3 regions of the Rossellomorea marisflavi genome follow, and region 3 is predicted to be linked to each of the others. Evidence: riboswitches for the same ligand, from Rfam matches in the RefSeq annotation. Region 3 holds a riboswitch; each other region holds the start of a gene.
What was found. A riboswitch is a leader RNA that binds a small molecule or an ion and turns the genes downstream of it on or off. The one in region 3 is predicted to bind cobalamin.

Region 1 (7,791 bases), 340 kb from region 3:
AGTAATCGTTTACATTTTCATTCTGAAAAAGCGCGTCCACAGATGAATTTTCATACAAAAATATCTTTAAAAAAAATTTTTTGTCAGACTGTTTTACAAGGTGATTCCAGGTCGATCTTCAAGGATGATTTCGGAAGAATGATGAGAATGGGCATCTCAGCGGAGGACACGGCCGTGCCAAGGTACGTGGATATCAACGTTATTTACCCATAACTTCTAAAGATTAAACCGTAGTACAAAACGACTAGCATTCACTAGCATCCATTCACTCTAATGGAACTATATACCACAGAACTACGCGCCTCTATAATGAAGTTAGAAATATTATTTCACAGAATTATTAGTTATTAGTGAAGTGTTATTTCACCGAGTATTTTGAAAGCGTTTACTATTCGAGACAAGAAAGGGAGGAGTTCAATGAAGAAAGCAAAAAAGTCCGTTGTCGTGATCCTGCTTCTGGTCCTGCTTGCCCCTATGTGGGCCGGACAAGCTTCTGCATCGGCACAGCCAAAGCATGAGATGCGTGCCGCATGGATTGCCACTGTTCAGAATATCGACATGAAGGCAGGGATGGACAAAGCCGCCTACACGTCATGGGTTCAAACGACTCTGGATGATCTTAAAGAAAGAAACTTCAATACGGTCATCTATCAGGTGAAACCGACCGTCGATGCCCTCTACTCCTCAGATCTTGCCCCATGGTCGAAATACATCACCGGTAAAGCTCAAGGAACCGACCCTGGATATGACCCCCTCGGCATCATGCTTGAAGAAGCCCACAAACGGGGAATCGAGCTCCATGCATGGGTGAATCCCTACCGTGTCACCATGCCGGGCATGACGCTTAACGACCTTGATCCTGGCAATGTGGCAAAGCTTCACCCTGACTGGGTGCTGAAGTACGGAAGCCAATACTACCTAGATCCAGGGCTACCGGAGGTACAGGAATACCTCATCGAGACCGTGGAAGAGCTTGTAGCCAATTATGATATTGAAGCTGTACACATGGATGATTATTTCTATCCGTATAAAATTGCCGGACAAGACTTCCCTGATCAAGCTACATACGAGAAATACGGCAAGGACTTTGATTCGATCGAAGACTGGCGCAGGAATAATGTCGATGTCCTCGTCAAAGATATCAACACTTCCATCAAGGATATGAAGGAATGGGTGCAGTTCGGTATCTCTCCATTTGGCGTCTGGAGGAATATCGCCAAAGATCCAACTGGAAGTGATACGACGGCAGGCCAGACGAATTACGATGATCTTTACGCCGATACGCGTCAGTGGATCAAAGACGGCAGCATCGACTACATCACTCCGCAAATCTACTGGTCCCGGGACTTTGCCGCTGCAAACTATTCCATCCTCCTCGATTGGTGGAGCAATGAAGTGACTGAGTACGCCTATGAGCACCCCGTTCATCTCTATATCGGGACGGCTGACTACAAGGTTGGTGACAACTTCGATCAGCAGTGGTACGACCCGTATGAACTACCGGAACAGATCCTGGATAACCGTGAAAACGGCACGGCAAAAGGACAGATGCATTTCTCCCTTCAGCAGCTCTATAACAATCGCCTGGGATATGCGGATATCCTGAAGGAAGAAATCTATACAGAAACAGCCTTGACGCCGCCCACTCCTTGGAATAACAGGGAACTGCCGAAAAAACCGACCAAAGTAAAAGGGAAATCCAAACATGGCAGTGTCAAACTTGAGATTGAAGATAAGAAACACACTGCAAGAAAGTTTGTCATCTACCGGTTTGACGGTCCTCGTGAAGGCGATTATAATGATCCTGCCAATATCATCGATGTCGTCTATGCAGATGAAGATTCCTATACAGACGTTCCTCCTGGTAAGGGACTCTACACGTATGGAGTTACATCTGTATCCGATACCGGTCTTGAAAGCCGCGACGCCAAAACGGTACGTGTTAAACATTAGGTCAAAGCAAAGTGCGGACAGCCCCGTCCTCAGACGGGTGCTGTCCGCACTTTTTATGTTCGTTCACTGTTGAGCTGCCAGAACGGTTTCCCTCATCTTCTTCGCTGCCTCCACCATCACGACGAGTGCTTCGATGGTTTCGTTCGGTCCGCGTGTTTTCAAACCACAGTCAGGATTGATCCAGAACAGTTGCGGATCGAGGACGCGAATGGCCCGTTCAATGTTCCGAGTCATCTCCTCGAGCGTCGGAACCCTTGGGCTGTGTATGTCATAGACGCCGAGACCGATACCTTGACTATAGGTGTTTTCCTCAAAGGAATGAATGAGATTCCCATGACTCCTTGACGTTTCGATCGATATGACGTCCGCATCGAGCGCTTTGATACTCTCGATGATTTCCCCAAACTCCGAATAGCACATATGGGTGTGGATTTGCGTACTGCTTTTCACAGATGACGTCGCAAGTTTGAAAGCGTGGACGGCAGCATCTAGGTAGCCTGCCCTCTTTTCTTTCTGCAGGGGCATCCCCTCCCTGAGGGCCGGTTCATCGACTTGGATCATGCGGATTCCATTCTCCTCGAGGGCTTCGACTTCTTTTCTCAAGGCCAGGGCAATCTGATTGGCCACATCATAACGCGGAATGTCTGTCCGGACAAATGACCAGTTCATGATCGTGATCGGACCAGTCAGCATGCCCTTCACAGGTTTTTCAGTCAGTGATTGCGCAAAGACCGTTTCATCCACTGTCATCGGTTCTTGGAAGCTGACGTCCCCGTGAATGATCGGAGGTTTCACACAGCGCGATCCGTAGGACTGCACCCAGCCATTCTTTGTGAAGGCAAATCCCCCAAGCTTTTCACCGAAGTATTCCACCATATCCGTCCGTTCAAATTCTCCGTGCACCAGTACGTCCAAACCGATTTTTTCCTGGATGTCGATCCACTTCTCAATCTCTTCCTGGATGAACGTCCGGTAGTCCTGATCACTTACGTCCCCCCTCCTCCACTTAAGCCGTTCTTTCCGCACCTCTTTAGTCTGAGGAAAGCTTCCAATCGTAGTGGTAGGGAAGAGGGGCAGACCCAGCTCTGATTCCTGAACGACCCGCCTTTCAGAGAATGGAGCACGTTGAAGGACTTCATTTTCGACCAGTTGTTCACTCTCTCTGAGTGTCCGGGATTGTTCGATATTGTCGAGACAGTCAGAGCTTTCCTTCAGCTCATTTGAGATAGAAGGACGCCCTTCCTTGACAGCCTCCGTAACCGTAACGATTTCCTGCAGCTTTTCATCTGCAAAAGAAAGTGTGCGTTTGAGGTGTTTCCTCAGCCCTTCCTCTACTTTGACCGTGACGGGCACATGGAGCAGGCTCGATGACGGCTGAATGATTAACCGATCCTTTGAAACAATGCCCTCCAATTGCTTAAGCGAGGAGAGAGTCCGATCAAGATCTGCCCTCCAAATATTCCTTCCATCAATGATTCCAGCAGCCAAGACCTTATCTTCAGGGAATCCATGGGTGTTCAGTGCCTGACGATTACCTCCACCATCGTGTACAAAATCCAATCCGATCCCATGTACCGGAAGCCTGACCACCCTCTCATAGCGACTGACGCGATCAAAGTAGGTTTGAAGAATGACCTTGATTCCAGGTGCTGCCTTGATCAACGTGTCATAGACCTGCTCAAGGACCGTCCACTCATCCTCTGTGAGGTCGGTACAAAGTACGGGTTCATCAATCTGAACCCATTCGGCGCCAGCCTCTTCAAGCTCCTTTAGAATGGATGCATACAGCGGGACGAACCAATCGACCACGCTATCAAACTCTTCGGGGGCATAACCTTTGGACAACTTTACAAACGTAACCGGACCTATGAGCACCGGCTTTCCAATGATGCCAAGCTGCTCCTTCGCTTCCTTGAAGTAGCGGAGCGGGCGATTATCAGCCAAAGAAGGCGTAGCCCCTTCAAGTTCTGGAACGATGTAATGGTAATTCGTGTTGAACCATTTCGTCATCGTGGATGCCACCGCATCCCCCGTTCCCCTTGCCATACCGTAATACGTTTGCAGAGAGACCTTCCCTCCCCCATGACCGAACCGCTTCGGGACCACCCCGAACATGGCGGCCGTATCCAATACATGATCATACAGGCTGAAGTCCCCGACAGGAATCAGGTCGATCCCTGCATCCGACTGCTTTTTAAGATGACGAAGGCGGATCTCATCTGTCTTCTCCACAAATTCTTCTTCCTTTAGCTTTCCTTCCCAAAATTGCTCCAGTGCTTTCTTCCACTCTCGTTTTTCACCGATCCTCGGGTAACCTAGATTTGAACTTTTAACCATATTGCTCACTCCTTCTCATTTTTTCTCCAATAAAAAAATCTCCCTTTCAGAGAAAGGGAGATTTTGCGCGTAATGAATAAACGTCGACATTCCTATGATGTCAACACGCGTACCTCACTCCCCTCTATGACCCGTAGAGCTTAAGTGCACACAACAGGCAGGTCTCCTGACTCAGGTTCATCACGCCTTATCCCTTCCCATTCCCTCTAGAAACAGTGGATGTGATAAGTTGCTTCCCCTTACAGTGGCGGGACCGTACCGGACTTTCACCGGTTTCCCTTTTCAGCCATGCTTCCACACGGCACCTGTCGCATCTTCCTATTCAGTTCTCACCTCAACGAAAAAAGCCTCTCCACGATAGAGAGGCCCGGTAAAGGGATGTCCTCTCTTATTTTCCAAAGCATGACGCTTTGCAGGAATTAGCACCTTTTCAACAAGTGTTGAATGGTTGCCGGGTTTCACAGGGCCAGTCCCTCCACCGCTCTTCATAAGAGTATCGATCATATATTTGTCCGTTGAATAGGGTAATACTAGCATGCCAGCTTTTGCTTTGTCAAAATATTTCTAACATTCGTCCGAAGGTCCTACTTGCCGTAGGGGTCACTCCAGCTAAACTCGTTGCCATAAAAAATGCCCCCTCTGGCACTTCAGAGGAGGGTCGACTTTGCATGGAACGCAGGAAGAAATTCGCGGTGGACGTCCAGCAGTTCATCCAATAATGGTTTCGCTCTTGAATCACTTGTGACCAGTGGATTGATCGCCATGGCCAGAAGGGCTTTTTCGTAGGAGCCTGACACGGCTGCTTCTGCCGCGGTCCGCTCAAAGGATTTGATTTGTTGAACAAGTCCACTGACGGCTACAGGCAGTTCACCGATATGGATCGGTTTCGGCCCTTCTTTGGTCACGATACAGTTCACTTCCACGGCGGACTCATCAGGGATGCCCGTGATACTGCCATCATTTCTGATGTTCAGGGTCTGTACATCCCCTTTATCATTGAAGATCGAAGAAATCACATTGCAGGCGGCATCGCTGTAGTAGGCTCCTCCGCGCTCCTGAAGCTGCGGGGGCTTCACATCAAGGTCTTCGTTTTTATACAGCTCGAACAATTCATCTTCCAATCGTTGGACGACCTCGGCACGGGTTGTCCCCGTTTTGAATTCCTCCAGTTGCTTCTCCAGGATCTCACTGGTTTTGTAAAAATACCGGTGGTACGGACAAGGTATGACTCCGAGAGCCTTCAAGAAGCCAGGATCCCATGGCAGTGGGGCGATATTTTTCATGCTGAGCTGCTTATCCTCATCACCCATCAGTTCCAGTACCTCATCAAGAGCGGACACCCCATCGACGGTGACATCCAGTCCGTACACCATATGATTCAAGCCGGCAAACCGGATATCGACGGAAGCGACCTCTACTCCAAGGAGCCTGGCAATGGTCATCTTCGTATTGATCGGCAGGTTGCATACGCCCACGACTTTGGAATGCTTGCTGTATCGGAGCAACGCCTCCGTCACCATCCCAGCCGGGTTGGTGAAATTGATCAGCCATGCATCAGGGCAAAGACGCTGCATATCCTCTGCAATCTCAAGAAGAACCGGAATCGTGCGGAGGCCTTTGAATAGTCCACCTGCCCCGTTCGTTTCCTGCCCGATCATGCCGTACTTGATCGGCAGCCTTTCATCCTGGATCCTTGCCTTCAGCTGACCGACCCGCATCTGGGTTGTAACAAAATCCGCATCCTTCAGTGCTTCCTCCCTGTCCAAAGCCAGGTGAATGGTCATGGGAACACCGGCCTTAGACACCATCCTCCGCGCAAGACTCCCGACAATTTCGAGTTTATCTTTTCCAGCAGGGATATCCACAAGCCACAGCTCTCGTACAGGCAGCTCATCATATCGATTGATCAAGCCTTCCACAAACTCCGGCGTGTAGCTTGAGCCACCGCCTATGGTCACGATTTTTAAGCCTTTATTCATGCTCATACCTCCTTATCCTTTCACTGCAAATGCCAGCACAAAACTGATGGCAAAACTAACGACGACACCAAGCCATAAACGCTTCTTCTTAATAGAAGGATCCTCTACAGGCCCTTCAATCTTGAGTAATACGAGGCTCAACCCTAGAGAAGTCGAAATTCCCGTTGCCAAAAAAATGCTCCACTCCTTTGGCAAACCTGCACTTATTAAAGGCTTTGACAATAATAATAAGCCGATGGATACGGTCATTAATAAAATGAATACACTTTTGAATCCAATCCTCCTGGGGATGACAGTCTCAGTCATTTCCTTCACTCTCCTTAGGGTACATAGTGAAGAAGCGGGATCCATGGATTCCCGCTTCACTGTTCACTTCCTTACATATATTGCTGTTTATACGGGGTGTAATCGACCAGTTTCCACATTGATCAAGCGGCTTGTTGGTCGTTTTCTTCTACTTGCACCATTTTTCTATCATACATCTTGAAGAACGGGAAGTAGATAGCGAACGAAATAGCGATGTTGATGAAGACCATGACGACAGCCCGCCAATCTCCTCCTGTTGCCAGGAATGCGCCGATTGGTGCCGGTAGGGTCCACGGCGGCATGATATAGGTCGGCGAAATCATGCCTGTAGCTGTTGCTACATAAGCAATGGTTGCCGTAATAAGTGGTGTGATGACAAACGGAATGATCAAGACTGGATTCAGGACGATCGGTGCCCCGAAGATGATCGGTTCATTGATATTAAACGTAACAGGTACGATACTGGTACGACCCAATGCTTTCAAATACTTGGAACGGGAGAAGAATACCATAGCAAGAGCGAGCCCAAGTGTAGCTCCTGATCCACCGATCCAGATGAACCATTGGTAGAAGGTTTCCGGAGCGATATGCGGAATAACCTGACCGTTTGCAACAGCGTCAGCATTGTTCACTAGGAACACTTCCCATAATGGACGAGCAACGGTTCCTACTACTGATACTCCGTGAATTCCGAATGACCAGAAGAATGTAATTAAGAAAACAGGAATCAATACCCCAAAAATGCTGTCCCCTGCCGTTACAAGAGGAGCGACTGCCACACCGATCAAATGGTGAAGATCAAGACCTGCCCAAACGGTTATGGCCGATACACCCAAGATGACGAAGGCAACAGGAATCAGTGCTTCAAAACTTCGTGCCACGGATGGTGGTACCTGTTCTGGCATTTTGATTGTAATATTTCTCTTTTTACAGAACCTGAGTATCTCCACAGCGAGTATCGAGACGACCATGGCAACGAATAATCCATGTCCCCCGAGGTTTGTCATTGGAAGCATCCATGCGCCGTCAACTGCCTGAGGTGTAATAGTTAAGAGAAGTGCAGCTACGGACATCTGAGCGCCTGAAAGAGGATCGAGGCCATAGCTTTTCGATAGATTGTATCCTATCCCGAAGGCTATATAGAGCGACATGATGAACATGGTGACACGGTATGGAATCAGGATTTCCACAATATTATCTGCAGCCCACTGCTTGA
Region 2 (7,791 bases), 1.5 Mb from region 3:
GAAAAACTAAGTTGGAAAGACGGAGAAACATCGATTACGTACCGGCTGCTTTCTTTGAACTCGACAAACTGAAGTAGCCGGCAGGTTCATCGATGACAGGCAGGAATCCTTTCTGTATGATGGGAAAAAGAAGCTTTTTTTCCAAGGAGGAGATGAATGTGGCACAATCGGTCAACCTGCAAGCGAAGCTGGCCCCTTACCGTACAGCACTTGATGGAACGGAGATTCCGTCTGTCCATCTACATATAAAAGAAGGGAAAACTGGCCCTTATGATAGTAAGATCGCCGGGGATCCATATTTCCCGAAGGCGGATGAGTATCCTGTGGACGGGGAGGGGCACCCGATGAAACTGTTGGCCCAGATCAATTTCGGTCAGCTCCCGAAGCTCGAAGATTATCCCGAATCAGGACTTCTGCAGATCTTCATTTCGGTACATGATGATCTGTACGGAATGAACATCGACCAGAAGCAGGACCAAAAGGATTTCCGCATCAGATTTATAGAAGAGCCGTTCCTGCCGAAAGAAGAGCTGATATCCGATTTTTCTTTCGTGAAAATCCCCGATGACGTGTATTTCCCTGTCACGAAGGAAGGTGCCGTCCTGGCGGAATTGACCAGTGAAACAATCAGCGCCGGCGACTACCGCTTCGAGAAGGTGTTCGGGAAGGAAAGCTGGGATCTGTTTGAATCCATGACCGATGATGGTGAAGAGGCAGACGCCCTCATGGATGAATTCTATGAAACCCAGAGCGGTTTCGGACATAAGATCGGAGGATATCCGGGCTTCACACAGGAGGATCCGCGTCAGTATGAAAATCAGGATCATGCACTCCTGCTGCTTCAAATCGACTCGGATGATGAAGTGGACATGATGTGGGGTGACTGCGGCATTGCCAACTTCTTCATAAAAAAAGAAGATCTTAAGAAGAAACAGTTCGGCAATGTGGTCTATAACTGGGATTGTTCATAATACAAGGCCGGTTGCAAAAAATGTTTTAGTCATAGCAAAACCCGAATTCATTTGCCTACGATCAGGCGATTGAATTCGGGTTTTCACCTTTTTTGGAATAAAAGAATGTTATTGGTCCCAGCGGTTGATTGGAGTGCAAGACATAGACTCCTGCGGGAGAGTAGCTAATGTGAGACCCGCAGGCCTGCCAAGGAGGCTCACGGGCTACCCGCGGAAAGCGAAGGCTTGCACGGAAATCATGAGCGGCATAAAGAACCTACACTGTTCGTGTCCATCATTTTTCAATCTCTTCATAGAGGAGGTATCGTTCGTCAGAAGTCTTGGCGATGAGATAGGTGCTGTGGTCCTTCACATAATAAAGATCCGTTCCCTTCTTCAGATGATTCGCCGTATAGTCTTTTTCAGGGTGGAACTCATCCCCGATCTTCTCCTTGATCACCCCTGCTTTCCCGTCGAGGGTGAGCGTCTTCTTCACAGGCAGCAGCACATATCCTTTCCCGTTCAACACCAGCATATCCCCGTATCCACACAACTCGTAGCTCTTTTCTTCACTTCCGCAGCCTGCCAGCAGCAGGAAAACGAAGCTCAGTGGGATCAACCATTTCATGCTATCATCCCTTCTTGTTTGTTTGTCCTTTTCATTCCTATTCAGAACCGGACGGGTTCATGAGAGGGATCTGAAAAAATAGAAACACCCCAAGGGGGCTCGCATGGTATAATGGTCCTTAAGTGAATAGACCTTCGCAGAAATCAGGTGCGCTCGCGCATAAAGGGAATCCGGTGAAAAACCGGAGCTGTTTCCGCAACTGTAAGTGCTAACGAACCAAGGGAAAACCCACTGTTCAACCATTGAACGGGAAGGGCCTTGAAGTAGGATGATGCACAAGCCAGGATACCTGCCTGATTTCCATCGTATTATGCTCTTCGGAAGTTAAGGGGATGGTGCGGCTTGATGCATCTTTTTTGATGATGATTGCCGGCCGTTTGGCTGGTTTTTTTTATGCCCGTTTCCGCTACGATCGGTGATTCACTAAAAGAGAAGAAAGGGAGGATGAATGTGGGAAAAAAGGATTTCAGGTACATCTGTTATCCGTATATGAGGGAATCCCAGTCGACGGTCGACTTTGAGATCAGGACGGATTCCCTGGCAACGAGGATCGGTCAGGCTTCTTCATTGACAGAGGGGAGAGTCCGTGAAGATCTGCTTTATCTTTGTGAGATGGCGTATCACCTGAATGGTTCGGTGCGGGGGGAGATGGCCATCACCCTCCAGGATCTGCAGCGATTGAGCGACCTGTATGACACGTACGTGAACGAAGTGGAAGAGGAAATCAGAACGTTCCTGCTTCCCCAGGGATGCTACGCGGCGACGGTCCTTCATACGTGCAGGAGCGAAGCGAAGAAATCGGTCAGGGCCCTTCATAAGGTAAGCCTCGAACAGAAAGTGGACAATCTGCTGTTCAAATATGCGCACCTGATGGCAAATGTCCTGTTTGTCATGGCCGTGTATGTGAATAAAGGTGAAGGGGTAAAAGAAATTCCTTTTATCAGCAAGTCCTATGGAGTATCAAAATCAGGCAAGGGAGAATAGTGAGATGAAAAAACAAGCATGGATCGGATTGTTCATCAGCATCGGTCTCATTCTATCAGGATGTGGAGCCGGGGAAGAAACAGCATCAACGAAAAAAGAAGAAAAGTCTACTGCCTATAGCGTCAAGGATGACCGGGGAGAAGAAGTCACATTCAAAAAGGTACCGGAGACCGTCGTTTCCCTGCAGCCGAGCAATACAGAGATCCTGTATGCAGTCGGAGCAGGGGACAAGGTGGTCGGGGTGACAGAATTCGATCATTATCCGAAGGAAGTGGAGGATCTCGAGGTCATCTCCGATTCCATGACAGTGAATACGGAAAAAGTGATTTCCTTGGATCCGGACGTGGTGATTGCCTATACAACAGGTGATGAAGCAGGAGTCAAGCAGCTTGAGGATGCGGGCATTCCGGTTTTCGTCATCCAGTCTGCTCAAACCTTTGACGACGTATACGGCGACATCGAACAGGTGGCAAAGGTGATGGGGGCTCAAAAAAAGGGGAACGAAGTGATTGAAGGAATGAAGAAGCAAATCTCCGATGTCGGGGAAAAGGTCAAGTCCCTTGACGAAAAAGAAAAGGTCTATTTTGAAATCAGTCCAGCCCCTGAGATCTATACGGCCGGTAGCGCGACCTTCCAGCAGGAGATCCTCCAGGTTGCTGGTGTGGATAATGTATTTGCCGATCAGGAGGGCTGGCCGAAGCTCGGAGAAGAAGAAATCATCAAACGGAACCCGGCAACCATCCTGACTACAGTGAACTATGTGGAAAATCCAGTAGATGAAATCAAATCCAGGACCGGCTGGGACACCATCGATGCCGTGAAGGGTGAACGGGTCATCTATCTTGATTCCGATGTCATGTCCCGACCGGGCCCGAGGATCGGTGAGGCAGTCGAAATCACAGCCAAGGCTGTTTATCCGGACCTTTTCTAGAATTCAATCATAATCGTGTAAAAGAAAGCCTTTTCAAACTTGCTTTTAATATGTAAACTAATAATATAATTAAGTTTACATATTTTAAGGGGTGCATGTAAATGGATCGAGACAGGTTGAGAATGATTATTCAGTGCGGGGTGTTTGCGGCGATCACGGGAATCTTTGCGCAGATCGAGATTCCCCTGCCCCTCGTGCCCATCAGCGGGCAGACGTTGGCAGTGGGATTGACGGCGACGATTCTTGGGAGCCGTTATGGGGCGTTTGCCCTCATAGGATACACAGCTATCGGTGCAGCCGGACTCCCGGTGTTTGCAGGGATGAGCGGAGGTGCCCATGTCCTGGTCGGACCGACGGGAGGGTACATCTTCGGTTTCGTCGCGGCGGCTTATGTGACAGGATTGATCCTGGAGAAAACCTCTTTCAACCTGCCCATGGCCATGGTAGCCAATCTGGTCGGGATGGTCGTGACCCTGATTCTCGGGACGATCCAGTTGAAGTTCGTGGCAGACCTTGGGTGGAGCCAGGCGATGGCAGCAGGGGTCTATCCGTTCCTGGTAGGAGGAGTGATCAAGGCGGCCCTTGCCAGTTGGCTTGGGATCGTCGTACGCAATCGCTTGGTGCAGGCCAGGTTGATCAAGCCGGCAGTCGCCTGAAGAGCTTTCGAACAATAAAGGAAAGAGATGGGCACAAAACTAAAAAAGGCCCCTTTAATGCCGAACACGATCAGTATAGGATCTTAATACCGCTCATGATTTCCGTGCAAGACTTCGCTTTCCGCGGGTAGCCCGTGAGCCTCCTCGGCACGCCTGCGGGGTCTCACATCAGCTACTCTTCCCGCAGGAGTCTTCGTCTTGCACTCCGATCAACCGCTGGAAACGATGTAATTTGAATATTCATTAAACGAACGTAAAACCCGAATCATTTGCTTTATCGTAGGCAAGTGATTCGGGTTTTTCTATGACTAAAACATGTTCGTCTCAGCCTCTTTTTAATAGCTGAACATCGACCAGTAGCCGATGTCATGAAATCCGATTCGTTTATAGATCTTGCCTGCATCCGGGTTATCATAGAAGAGGCAGAGCTCCTTTCCTTCCCTTAGAAGATCCCCCACAAGCTTGGACATGCACTTACTCGCGTAGCCTCTTTTCTTGTAATCGGCATGGGTGCAGACCCCGACAATCATGGCCGATTTCGAGTTCTCTGCGGTAGTGGAAGCGGAGGCAGCCAAACGACCGTCCCCTTCAATGTAATAGCTCCTGGCAGCACCGGCTTTCATGCTGTGCTCCTTGCTTTCCACTGAGATATTGGAGTGCTCGAATTCCGGAACGGTGAGAAGGAGTTCGACAAGGGCGGGGATGTCTTCGATTCCCGCTTCTTTCACCATGGACAGGTCACTTTGATCGAGTGATTCCCCTTGGGTGCATTTGGCATAGTGAAGATGCCTTTTCTGCTTCGTCTCCCGGGAAATGAAAGGGTCAAGCTTCGAAACGATCTCTTTCAGTCCTGAAATATAGAGGAACTCCTCATCTTTATTGATGATGGAGGCAAATCCTTCTGCATCATACTCACCGGGTGCATATGGTATGTAGTTTTCCCTGTATCTCAGGAGTACACCGCGCAATACTCCTTCATCGGTGAAATCCCCCCAAACCTTCTGGAAATCCTGGTCGTACCCGAAGGCTTCGATATCCCCGATGATAAATAGGTTCTCTGCAGGCGCCTGGGTGATAAGGTCCTGACAGATAGAGTCGTCTTCGGTGGTCAGTTGTCTGATCATGTTTGGTCTCTCCCTGTAAATTTTTTCTTGTAATCATATCAAGAGAAGGGAGGAGAGTAAAGGGAAAATTCGAAAAAATAATAAGATACCACTTCTATACACCGCTCATGATCTCCGTGTAAGACTACGCTTTCCGCGGGTAGCCCGTGAGCCTCCTCGGCACGCCTGTAGGATTTCAACATCAGCGACTCTTCCTTTAGGGAGTCTTTACCGCTGGAAACAATAAAATACCCGAACGCATTCGCCTTATCTTGGCAAATGCATTCGGGTTTTACTATGACTAAAACATGGAGTTCCAGCCTTTTTACTTATCCCCTACCTGCCTGGAAGGAAGGATATTTGGTCATTCCGCCATCACAGAAGAGGGTGATGCCGGTTACGTAGCTTGCTTCCGAGGAAGCGAGGAAGGCCGCAACAGATGCGACTTCTTCAGGTTTACCGATATACCCCATTGGTATCATGCTTTCCACATCGGCACGCTGAGCTGGATCGGAAAATTTCTCTGCGTTGATCGGTGTGTTCATGGCGCCGGGGCCGATGTTATTGACCCTGATCCCTTTAGGAGCATACTCGAGGGCGAGTGTTTCGGTCATGAGCTTGATGCCGCCTTTACTCGCCGCATAATGGACGAATAGGGGCCATGGAATGACTTCGTGGACGCTCGACATGTTGATGATGTTTCCTTTGACCCCATTTTCAACGAAGTACTTGAGGGCCTCCCGGCAGCCGAGGAAGGCTCCGGTCAGGTTCGTGTTGACAACCTTATTCCAGTTGTCGAGGGTCATTTCGTGTGATGGGACGGGATTTTCCACTCCTGCGTTGTTAATCATGATGTCCAATGTCCCGAATTTTTTGATGGCGGCCTGTATGAGGTTGATGACATCGGCTTCGACCGTCACATCCCCTTGAACGATTTCTGCTTGTCCGCCGGCCTGTTCGACTTCTTTCTTCGCATCCAGTGCTTCTTTTTCATCCTTGAAGTAGTTGATGACGACCTTGGCTTTCTCCTGGCCGAATCTTACAGCCATGGAGCGTCCGAGTCCGGTGGATCCCCCCGTGATGACGACTACTTTATCCTTTAAATCGTTGTACATGTTGTTTCCTCCTCAAATGACATTATTGTTTGGCAATCCCCAACAGGACGCCTCCGATGATGATCAAAATGATCCCGAATGAGATCAGGACAAGCTGTTTCTTCGTTTTCCTCTCACCGAGGATGAAGATTCCCCCCAATGTGGAGATGACGATTCCCATTTGGGAAAGGGAGAAACTCGTGGCTACTCCGACCCGTGGCTGGGAGATGAAGAGGAACATATTTCCCAGTGCCCAGATGAGTCCGGGGATGATATTCCGGATGGCGTATTTGTTGAATGGCTTATGTCTGAACGTCAAGATCACGGCACTGATGAACATCCCTATCGCCTGAGGGAACAGGGCAACCCAGCCATCGACGTGGAAGAGCCTTGCCACAACGACATAGATCAGATAACCGATCGTCGACACGATGAGGGTGAGGATGGCTTTTTTGAAGTTGCCCGATTCTTCTTCGTTCCCTTTTTTCTCTTCATACGAAGTGAAGACGATCCCGACGACGATACAGATCAGGGCAATCACGCCGAGGATGACGGTGGTTGTGGTGGACCATTCATGAAAGACGATGACGCCGAACAGTGCGGTGGAAACGAGCTGCATACCGGTGGAGATCGGCATCGTTTTACTCACGCCGATATATTGGAACGTTTTTAATTGGTTGACCTGTCCGACGGTCCAGAATAGACCTGAAACGATTCCGACGATGATGATCGTTGAATTCAGTTCTGGCTGGATGAAAAGGTAAATCCCAAAGGAGAGGATAAGCGCCCCGATGGTGGTCCCAAGTACCTGGCTGTAGGGTCCGCCTCCCAGTTTTACATTGAATAACACGATGCTACCCCAGAATATTGCTGGGAGTATGGCTAAAAAGATATCCATAAGAAGCCTCTCTTTCTTGAATGCAATAGTCACAATTCTTCTTTGGATAGGTTTTGCCAGAGAATTTGATTGTATGTATCCAATTTCAATTGGGAGTGAAAAGAATGAGGGGGGAGGTTTTAAAATTGCGAGCTTAGGGAATCGTAAGAATAAATAAGGAGGTGCAGCACATCATGATTTGGACGATTATCGGTATTTTATTGATTTTATGGCTTCTTGGTCTTATTTTCAAAATTGGGGGCGCGGTGATTCACGTATTGCTCGTGATTGCCATCGTCGTGTTCATCTTCAACCGCATTACAGGGCGTAAGAAAGGACTGTAGAGGGAATTCGATGTGTCGGAGTCCCTACATAAATAAAAGAGCCGGCATTCCTTGTTAAGGAGTGCCGGCCCTTTTTATATCCAGATCAGACGAGGGGTCCGCCCTTTGCTTCGATCTCACCTGTCATCATGCTGAACTTTTTGAAGTTCTCATTGAATTTGTAGGCCAGTTCTTTCGCTTTTGACTCGTACGCATCTTCATTCATCCAGGTTTTTTTCGGCTGG
Region 3 (7,791 bases):
TGGAAGTTGGCTTCGGCTGTTTCTGTCACATTTCCCGGAACAAGGAAAGCGCCTCCCATGATATAGAACCCGGACACCTGATCGATGAACCCCTCGTCAAGAATGATGGCAACGGCAAGGGAGGTACTCCTTCCAAGGTCCAGGATGTGTACATCGTCATAGGAACGGACGATCTTGAAGATCTCGCTGAACTCTTTGAAGCTTCCTTTGAAGGTGGCCGGAGGAGTGATGGGGCCAAGTCCATCCGGTCCGTGGATCTCAGGGTAATAAACAGGCGTTTTCCCCGTACACGAACGGGTGGCACCCATGATGACGGGGATGTCTTTTTGACCTGCAAGGTCCAGGATATAAGCGATATTATTCGCGGCTTTATCACGTGCTGTATTTCCATAACCCGATACGATTCCGATCACCCGGATGTCAGGATGCATGAGGGTATACATGATGGCCAGGGTATCATCGATACCCGGGTCAGCGAATATCAATACATTCTTCACACTTCTTCACCTCCTTCCCTCACTATATGAAATGGAAAAGGAAGGTTATGCCAACCCTCAGATCTTCTTCACGGAGATGGCGTCCCTCATTTTTTGGAGTGACCTTGAGGACTGATCTTTCCGTTTCATCATAATGGTCACATAAAGAGCGTCGACGATGCTCAGTTGACCGATACGGGAAGCGAGTGCTTCTGATCGGTAATCGGTTTCTTGTGAGGAAGTGAAAAGAGACACGTCAACACCTAGACTCATGGGGGACTTGGCAAAGTGGGTGATGGCAATGGTCGGAACGCCGTTGCCCTTCGCTACCTCCAATACCTCGAGTAGATCCTTATTCGCTCCTGAATGGGAAATGAAAAAGATGAGGTCTTCACTGGCTAGCTGGGATGCTGATATCAGTTGCATGTGGGAGTCGTTATAAGCAGTGGTCGTCATGCCGGTACGAAGGAATTTGTGATGGGCATCCATGGCAACGAATCCTGATCCCCCGGTTCCATAAAATTCAATTCTGCGTGCCTTCAGCATCATCGCAACCGCCGATGTAAATGATTCCTCATCCATGATGGCGATGGAATCTTCCAACGTCCGGATGTTGGAGCGGAACACCTTTTGAGCAATGACTTTTTCACTATCACCTTCTTCAATCGTTTCATGAATGTCATCCAGGGGGGTGACGATTTCTGCCGCCAAGGAAATCTTCATGGCCTGATAGCCCTTGAAACCGATGCGTTTGCAGAACCTGAAGACGGTGGCGTCGGCTACGGAAAGATCTTCTGCAAGCTGACTGATGGTAGAATGGATAATTTTTTCAGGGTCAGCAATAATAGTATTGGCTATTTTCTTTTCTTTTTCGCTGAATTGAGAATAGTGGGACCGGATGCGTGGTAAACAATGTTGAGGTATATCGTTTTGCCGCAAGGTGAGGCCTCCTTATAAGGGATGATGGATGAAAATTATTTTAACCTATTGTACAATAGAAAAAAATATTATTTCAAATATAGTATCAAGAAAATTTATTTCGTATTATACTATGGATGATGAAATGATGTTTATACAACTGAAAGGATGATGAAAAATGGGACAACAACAAATCGGTGTAGTCGGCGTCGGCGTCATGGGGAAAAGCCTTGCGCTGAATTTTGAAAGCCGTGGATATAAGGTTGCAATCTACGACGTGTCAGAAGAGAAAGTGGCAGGTGCCCTTCAGGAGCATCAGGATAAAAATCTGACAGGTTTCCACCAGGTGGAAAAATTCATCGACTCTCTTGAAGTGCCAAGGAAGATCATGATGATGGTACCGGCAGGAAAAATCACGGATCTTGCCATTGAATCCATCCTACCACACCTGGATAAAGGGGATATCCTCATCGACGGAGGAAATACATACTTCGAAGATACGGTGAGACGCAACAAGGAGCTCGCTGAGCGTGGAATCAACTTCATCGGTGCCGGAGTATCCGGTGGAGAAGAAGGGGCCCTATACGGTCCTGCAATCATGCCTAGCGGCCAGAAAGAAGCCTATGACCTCGTGGAGCCATTCCTTACTAGCATTGCAGCGAAAGTAAAAGGGGATGCATGTAGCACGTATATCGGTCCTGACGGCTCCGGTCACTATGTGAAAATGGTGCATAATGGCATTGAGTACAGCGATATGCAGCTGATCTGTGAAGCCTACTATTTGATGAAGAATGTCCTTGGATTGAGCGCACAGGAGCTTCATGAAACATTCAAGGAATGGAATGAAGGTGAACTTGACAGTTACCTTATCGAGATCACGGCCGATATCTTCACTAAGATCGATGAAGAGACGGGAGAACCTCTCGTTGAAAGGATCCTCGATACAGCTGGTCAGAAGGGAACCGGTAAATGGACAAGTGTAAGTGCACTTGATCTTGGCGTACCGCTTTCCATTATTACGGAATCCGTTTTTGCACGGTTCATCTCGGCCATGAAGGACGAGCGTGTGAAAGCGAGTAAGATCCTGAAGGGGCCAAAAAACCAAACCTTTTCAGGCAACAAGGAAGAATTCATCGAGAGCATCCGTAAAGCTCTTTATCTGAGCAAGATCTGTTCTTATGCACAAGGCTTCGCCCAGCTTCAAGTTGCTTCAAAGGAATATGGTTGGAATCTGAAACTCGGTGAACTGGCGAAAATCTTTAGAGGGGGATGCATCATCCGCGCTGGATTCCTCGAAGAAATCATGAATGCCTATGACCGTGATGGCGAGCTTTCAAATCTTCTCCTTGATGATTACTTCAAAGGCATCGTTGAAGGCTACCAGGAAGATGCACGTGAAGTCGTGGCGACAGCGATCAAGCTTGGAGTGCCTGTACCTGGACTTGCCAGTGCCCTCGCCTATTACGACAGCTACCGTTCTGAATCGCTCCCTGCGAACCTCCTTCAGGCACAACGGGACTACTTTGGTGCCCATACGTATCAGCGGAAAGATAAAGAAGGTGTCTTCCACACTGACTGGCTGAGAAAATAATACGAAAAACAAGCCTGGCTTCGACGCCAGGCTTGTTTTGTTATTCTTCGCTAGAAGAAGAATCTTTGCTTTTATGCTTTTTCTTCTCATCCTGGAGGTCTTTTTTTAAGTCATCCAAGGGAATGGAGTCGACTGTCTGTTCCTTTTCACGATCCAGGATCTCACGGTCTTCACCCGTCTGTTCTGGTTGGTCGTTCTTATTTCTTGCCACGTCAGTTCCTCCTTTCCGTCTTGGTAGTTCAATACCCTCAACGTTCAGTGGGAAACATAAAAAAAAGGACATCCGTCGGGATGTCCTTTTTGAAATTAGATTTTCACGTCGACTTTTGCATTTTTCTTGAGATCTTCCACGTGCTTCACAAGCTGTTCTTGTTTCTTTTGCTGTTCAAGCTGTGATTTGAGCTGAGGCTCGACATCTTCAAGTTTTGGTGCATCTTTTGAATCTTGGCCGCTTTGGCTCGCGTACTGTTCGTACATTTTCTTCACTTCATCGTCCGTTACTTTTTCGGTCTTGATTTCTTTATCGACATATTTTGTATATTTGATGTTTTCCGCGATTTGATTTTTCAGTTCATCCATGGTGAATCCGGCATCTTTCATGGCAGCATTGAACTTTTTATCATCCTCATATTGCTTTTTGACTTCTTCGAGCTGCTTGTCCACTTCGTCATCTGAAGCTTTGTACCCTTTTTTATCCGCTTGTTGAAGCAGAAGGGTCTGACCTACAAGACTGTCGATCGTTTGTTCTTTGATCTGCTTGGCAGCATCCTTAGAGGTTGGATCCTGACCCATTTGCTGATATTGCATTTGAGAAGAAGATAGTACGTTGTTGTAATCTTCCCCTTTGATTTTCTCATCATTTACGATGGCGACGACTTTATCGTTGTCGACTTTCTGCTTGTCCATCTTTTTTTGCATTTCTTTCATTTGTTTCGCTTGTTCTTCCTCGCTTTTTGCCTGTTCGGAGGATTTTTTACTATCATCGGATTTTTTTGCACTATCGTCATTAGCCCCGCAAGCTGCGAGCAGCAGTACGGTCATAGCCGCTAAAAGGATCGTGAGTAAATGTTTATTCATAGTGATCTCCTTTCGAAACTGGGTTTCAAGCTTCTAAATGGCATTTTAAAGGATTCCTCAAGAAAAAGAAAGTATTTGGGGCGATTAATTTCCTTGTAATTCCCTTGAAATAGAAGAGAAGCCTTGAAAAGTGCGGGTTTATCACAAGGGAAGCGTGTGACGGCCAGGTGAATGAAACATAACTGTAAGGAATTCAGGGTAAAAAAGGAGCCGCTGCAGATGGGGTACCATCTCAACGGCTCAAAATAATAGGGGACCTAAGAATACGGTCAAAACAACCTTCTATTGCATCATAAAGGGATAACAGCATTTCCTCAAGGGAAGTCTGGCGTCATGTGGACCGATATGGGTGGATTACACGCTGTCTTGTTCTGCTCTTCTATGGAATTTAACGAATAAAATAATTGTAGGCATAAATTCATCTTGCTTTCATTCTTTTCATTTGAGCTTCTCTGTTGTAAAATGTAGAAAGTTGGTTTAATATAAAAGACGCAACATATTGTGTTTTGTTTAAACTTCATAACAATATATTGTTTATAACCTATGATTGTGGTGTCGGATATCGACTTAAAAGGGAACCCGGTGAAATTCCGGGACTGTCCCCGCAACTGTAAGTGCAAACGAAAGAAGGAATGCCACTGTCCATCGGACGGGAAGGCCTTCGAGTAGGCAAAAAGCACAAGTCAGGAGACCTGCCATGATCAGTACGTGTTATCTTCTTCGGGAATTGGGAGGATAGGCGAGGATTACCTTTGGCGTAGTATGCCTTGTGAATCTATCGTTTATGACTGCCCATCCTATCTTAATAGGATGGGCTTTTTTTATCCTCTCCCGACTAATTAAAGGGAGGAATACTAATATGACATCAACCATTAACGGAACAACGGCATCCCATAGAGCGGAACGTCTACTAAACGGGCTTCGGGAAAGCCATGAATCATTGAACTGGGAGGAATACACTCAAAAGGTATCCCTGTATACAGAAGATCAGCCGGGAGTGGAAGAAAAACAGCTTCTTCAGTTTTTGATCCTGTCGGCTGTTGAGCGGATCTCATCCAATGAACCTGATTGGACGTACGTGGCGGCCTCGCTTTATCTGAAGAATCTTTATGCCATCAGTGCAAATGCAAGGGGCATGGAGCCATATAAAGGCCTGCATGAACTTATCGGGACACTCACAGAGAAGAATTTGTACTCTCCAACATTACTGAATGCCTACAGCAAGGAGGAGGTGGATCATCTCGAGGGTCTCATCCGTCCTGAACGGGATGAACTGTTCACTTACATAGGAATTGTCACGCTGTCAGAGCGTTATCTCACCAAGGACCATGCAGGAGTCCTATATGAACTTCCACAGGAGCGATTCATGATCATTGCCATGACGCTACTGATGAATGAGCCGAAAGAACACAGGCTCATGCTCGTGGAGGAAGCGTATTGGGCGCTTTCAAACCTATATATGACCGTGGCGACCCCTACGTTCGCCAATGCAGGCAAGAGTTACGGACAGCTCTCGAGCTGCTTCATCGATACGGTGGAAGACGATCTGCGCAGCATCTACGACAGCAATACCGACGTGTCCACATTGAGTAAGAACGGAGGCGGGCTCGGTATCTATATGGGGAAAGTAAGAAGTCGCGGAAGTGATATCAAAGGATTCAAGGGGGTCAGCTCCGGTGTGATCCCGTGGATGAAGCAGCTGAACAATACGGCTGTCTCCGTGGATCAGCTCGGTCAGCGCCAGGGAGCCATCGCCGTCTATCTGGATGTGTGGCATAAAGATATCTTCTCCTTCCTCGATACGCGGCTGAACAACGGGGATGAGCGTCTTCGAACCCATGACCTGTTCACCGGTGTCTGTCTCCCAGACCTCTTCATGGAGCAAGTCGAGAACCGTGAGGACTGGTATCTGTTCGATCCCCATGAAGTAAAGACCATCATGGGCTATGCCCTTGAAGATCATTTCGATGAAGAAAAAGGATCCGGTTCGTTCCGGGAGAAATATTGGGAGTGCGTGAATGAGCCTGCTTTATCCAAAGAAGTCATCCCGGCGATCGATATCTTTAAGCGGATCATGATCTCCCAGCTTGAAACAGGCACGCCGTACATGTTCTATCGCGACAGTGTGAACCGTCAAAATGCGAATAGTCATAAGGGCATGATTTACTGCAGCAATCTTTGCACGGAAATCGCCCAAAATATGAGCCCGACTGTGATGGAAGAAGAAGTAGTCAAGGACGGGAAGATCATTACCTATAAAAATCCTGGAGACTATGTGGTGTGCAACCTGGCTTCCGTTTCCCTCGCAAGGACGGTACGGGACGGTCAGATGGAGCGCGTCGTCACCATCGGTGTGAGGCTCCTGGACAATGTCATTGATCTGAACGATATCCCGGTCCTGCAGGCTCAGCTGACGAATGCACGGTACAGGGGAATCGGACTCGGTACCTTCGGATGGCATCATCTCCTTGCCCTTGAAGGGATCAAATGGGAGAGCGATGAGGCAGTATCTTACTGTGATCATTTATATGAAGACATCGCCTACTTCACAATCAAGGCAAGTCAAAAGCTCGCGGAAGAAAAAGGGGCGTATCCTTACTTCCCGGGATCCGCTTGGGATACTGGAGCCTACTTCACGAATAAGGGATATGAAGGCGAGAGATGGTTGGACTTAAAAGACAAAGTGGCAAGCAAGGGAATCCGCAATGGGTATCTGATGGCAGTGGCCCCGAACTCTTCGACTTCCATCATTGCCGGTTCGACGGCAAGTATCGATCCACTCTTCAGACTGGAATATTCCGAAGAGAAGAAAGACTACAAGATCCCGGTCACGGCACCGGACCTATCGCCCAAAACGACCTGGTACTATAAAACCGCCTATCATGTGGATCAGCACTGGAGCATCAGACAGAACAAGGCAAGGCAGCATCATATCGATCAGGGGATTTCCTTCAACCTGTATGTGAGGAATGACATCAAGGCGATTGAGCTTCTTAACCTTCATATGGATGCGTGGAAATCGAATTTGAAAACAACCTATTATGTAAGGTCGACTTCTGTTGCAAACTTTGAAGAGTGCGAGAGTTGCCACAGCTAATAAGAAAGGATGGGAAATATGGAAGGATTGAAAAAACGGGTGCTCGTGGACGAGACAGCACCGAATAAATCAACAGGGATCGTCAACGGAGAAAGCTCGAACATCCTGAACTGGGATGATGTGCGCTATACGTGGGCATACCCTAAGTACAAGCGCATGCTCGGGAACTTCTGGACGCCGTTTGAGATCAATATGGCAAAAGACATCAAGCAGTTCCCGCAGTTGACGGAAAAAGAACAGGAGACGTTCCTTAAGATCATCGGCCTCCTGGCTCTCCTTGACAGTATCCAAACGGACTATGCTGGGAAAGTGGCAGATTATCTGACGGATTCGAGCGTGAACGCACTCATGATCATCCTTGCACAGCAGGAAGTAGTGCATAATCACTCCTACAGCTACGTGCTTTCAAGCATTGTACCGAAGAGCGTGCAAGATGAGGTGTTCGATTATTGGAAGAATGAGCCGATCCTGATGAAGCGGAATGAGTTCATCACCAATGGATACAAAGAATTCGTCGAGGCCCCGACGGTGGATAAACTCCTCAGGTCCATCATATACGACGTAATCCTCGAAGGATTGTTCTTTTATTCAGGGTTTGCCTTCTTCTATAACCTGGCAAGGAACCAGAAGAT

Region 1: another riboswitch for cobalamin. It lies ahead of metE (5-methyltetrahydropteroyltriglutamate--homocysteine S-methyltransferase); the one in region 3 lies ahead of K6T23_RS08765 (ribonucleoside-diphosphate reductase subunit alpha).
Region 2: another riboswitch for cobalamin. It lies ahead of K6T23_RS16470 (hypothetical protein); the one in region 3 lies ahead of K6T23_RS08765 (ribonucleoside-diphosphate reductase subunit alpha).

The regions. Positions count from the first base shown of each region.
Region 1 is NZ_CP081870.1:1,294,776-1,302,566, reverse strand. Features, by position in the region: gene K6T23_RS06975 (glycoside hydrolase family 10-like protein) at 418-1,953, shown strand; gene metE (5-methyltetrahydropteroyltriglutamate--homocysteine S-methyltransferase) at 2,017-4,290, opposite strand; cobalamin riboswitch at 4,430-4,614, opposite strand; SAM riboswitch class I at 4,676-4,784, opposite strand; gene K6T23_RS06965 (6-phospho-beta-glucosidase) at 4,938-6,275, opposite strand; gene K6T23_RS06960 (hypothetical protein) at 6,282-6,575, opposite strand; gene K6T23_RS06955 (PTS sugar transporter subunit IIC) at 6,698-7,791, opposite strand, start outside.
Region 2 is NZ_CP081870.1:3,156,203-3,163,993, reverse strand. Features, by position in the region: gene K6T23_RS16485 (DUF2584 domain-containing protein) at 1-72, shown strand, start outside; gene K6T23_RS16480 (YwqG family protein) at 159-971, shown strand; gene K6T23_RS16475 (hypothetical protein) at 1,246-1,578, opposite strand; cobalamin riboswitch at 1,707-1,889, shown strand; gene K6T23_RS16470 (hypothetical protein) at 2,023-2,562, shown strand; gene K6T23_RS16465 (ABC transporter substrate-binding protein) at 2,567-3,493, shown strand; gene K6T23_RS16460 (biotin transporter BioY) at 3,595-4,149, shown strand; gene K6T23_RS16455 (GNAT family N-acetyltransferase) at 4,485-5,273, opposite strand; gene K6T23_RS16450 (glucose 1-dehydrogenase) at 5,582-6,367, opposite strand; gene K6T23_RS16445 (GRP family sugar transporter) at 6,390-7,244, opposite strand; gene K6T23_RS16440 (lmo0937 family membrane protein) at 7,418-7,567, shown strand; gene pckA (phosphoenolpyruvate carboxykinase (ATP)) at 7,653-7,791, opposite strand, start outside.
Region 3 is NZ_CP081870.1:1,634,625-1,642,415, forward strand. Features, by position in the region: gene K6T23_RS08740 (nucleoside hydrolase) at 1-497, opposite strand, end outside; gene K6T23_RS08745 (MurR/RpiR family transcriptional regulator) at 555-1,400, opposite strand; gene gndA (NADP-dependent phosphogluconate dehydrogenase) at 1,573-2,985, shown strand; gene K6T23_RS08755 (hypothetical protein) at 3,026-3,196, opposite strand; gene K6T23_RS08760 (SurA N-terminal domain-containing protein) at 3,292-4,062, opposite strand; cobalamin riboswitch at 4,596-4,776, shown strand; gene K6T23_RS08765 (ribonucleoside-diphosphate reductase subunit alpha) at 4,922-7,159, shown strand; gene K6T23_RS08770 (ribonucleotide-diphosphate reductase subunit beta) at 7,178-7,791, shown strand, end outside.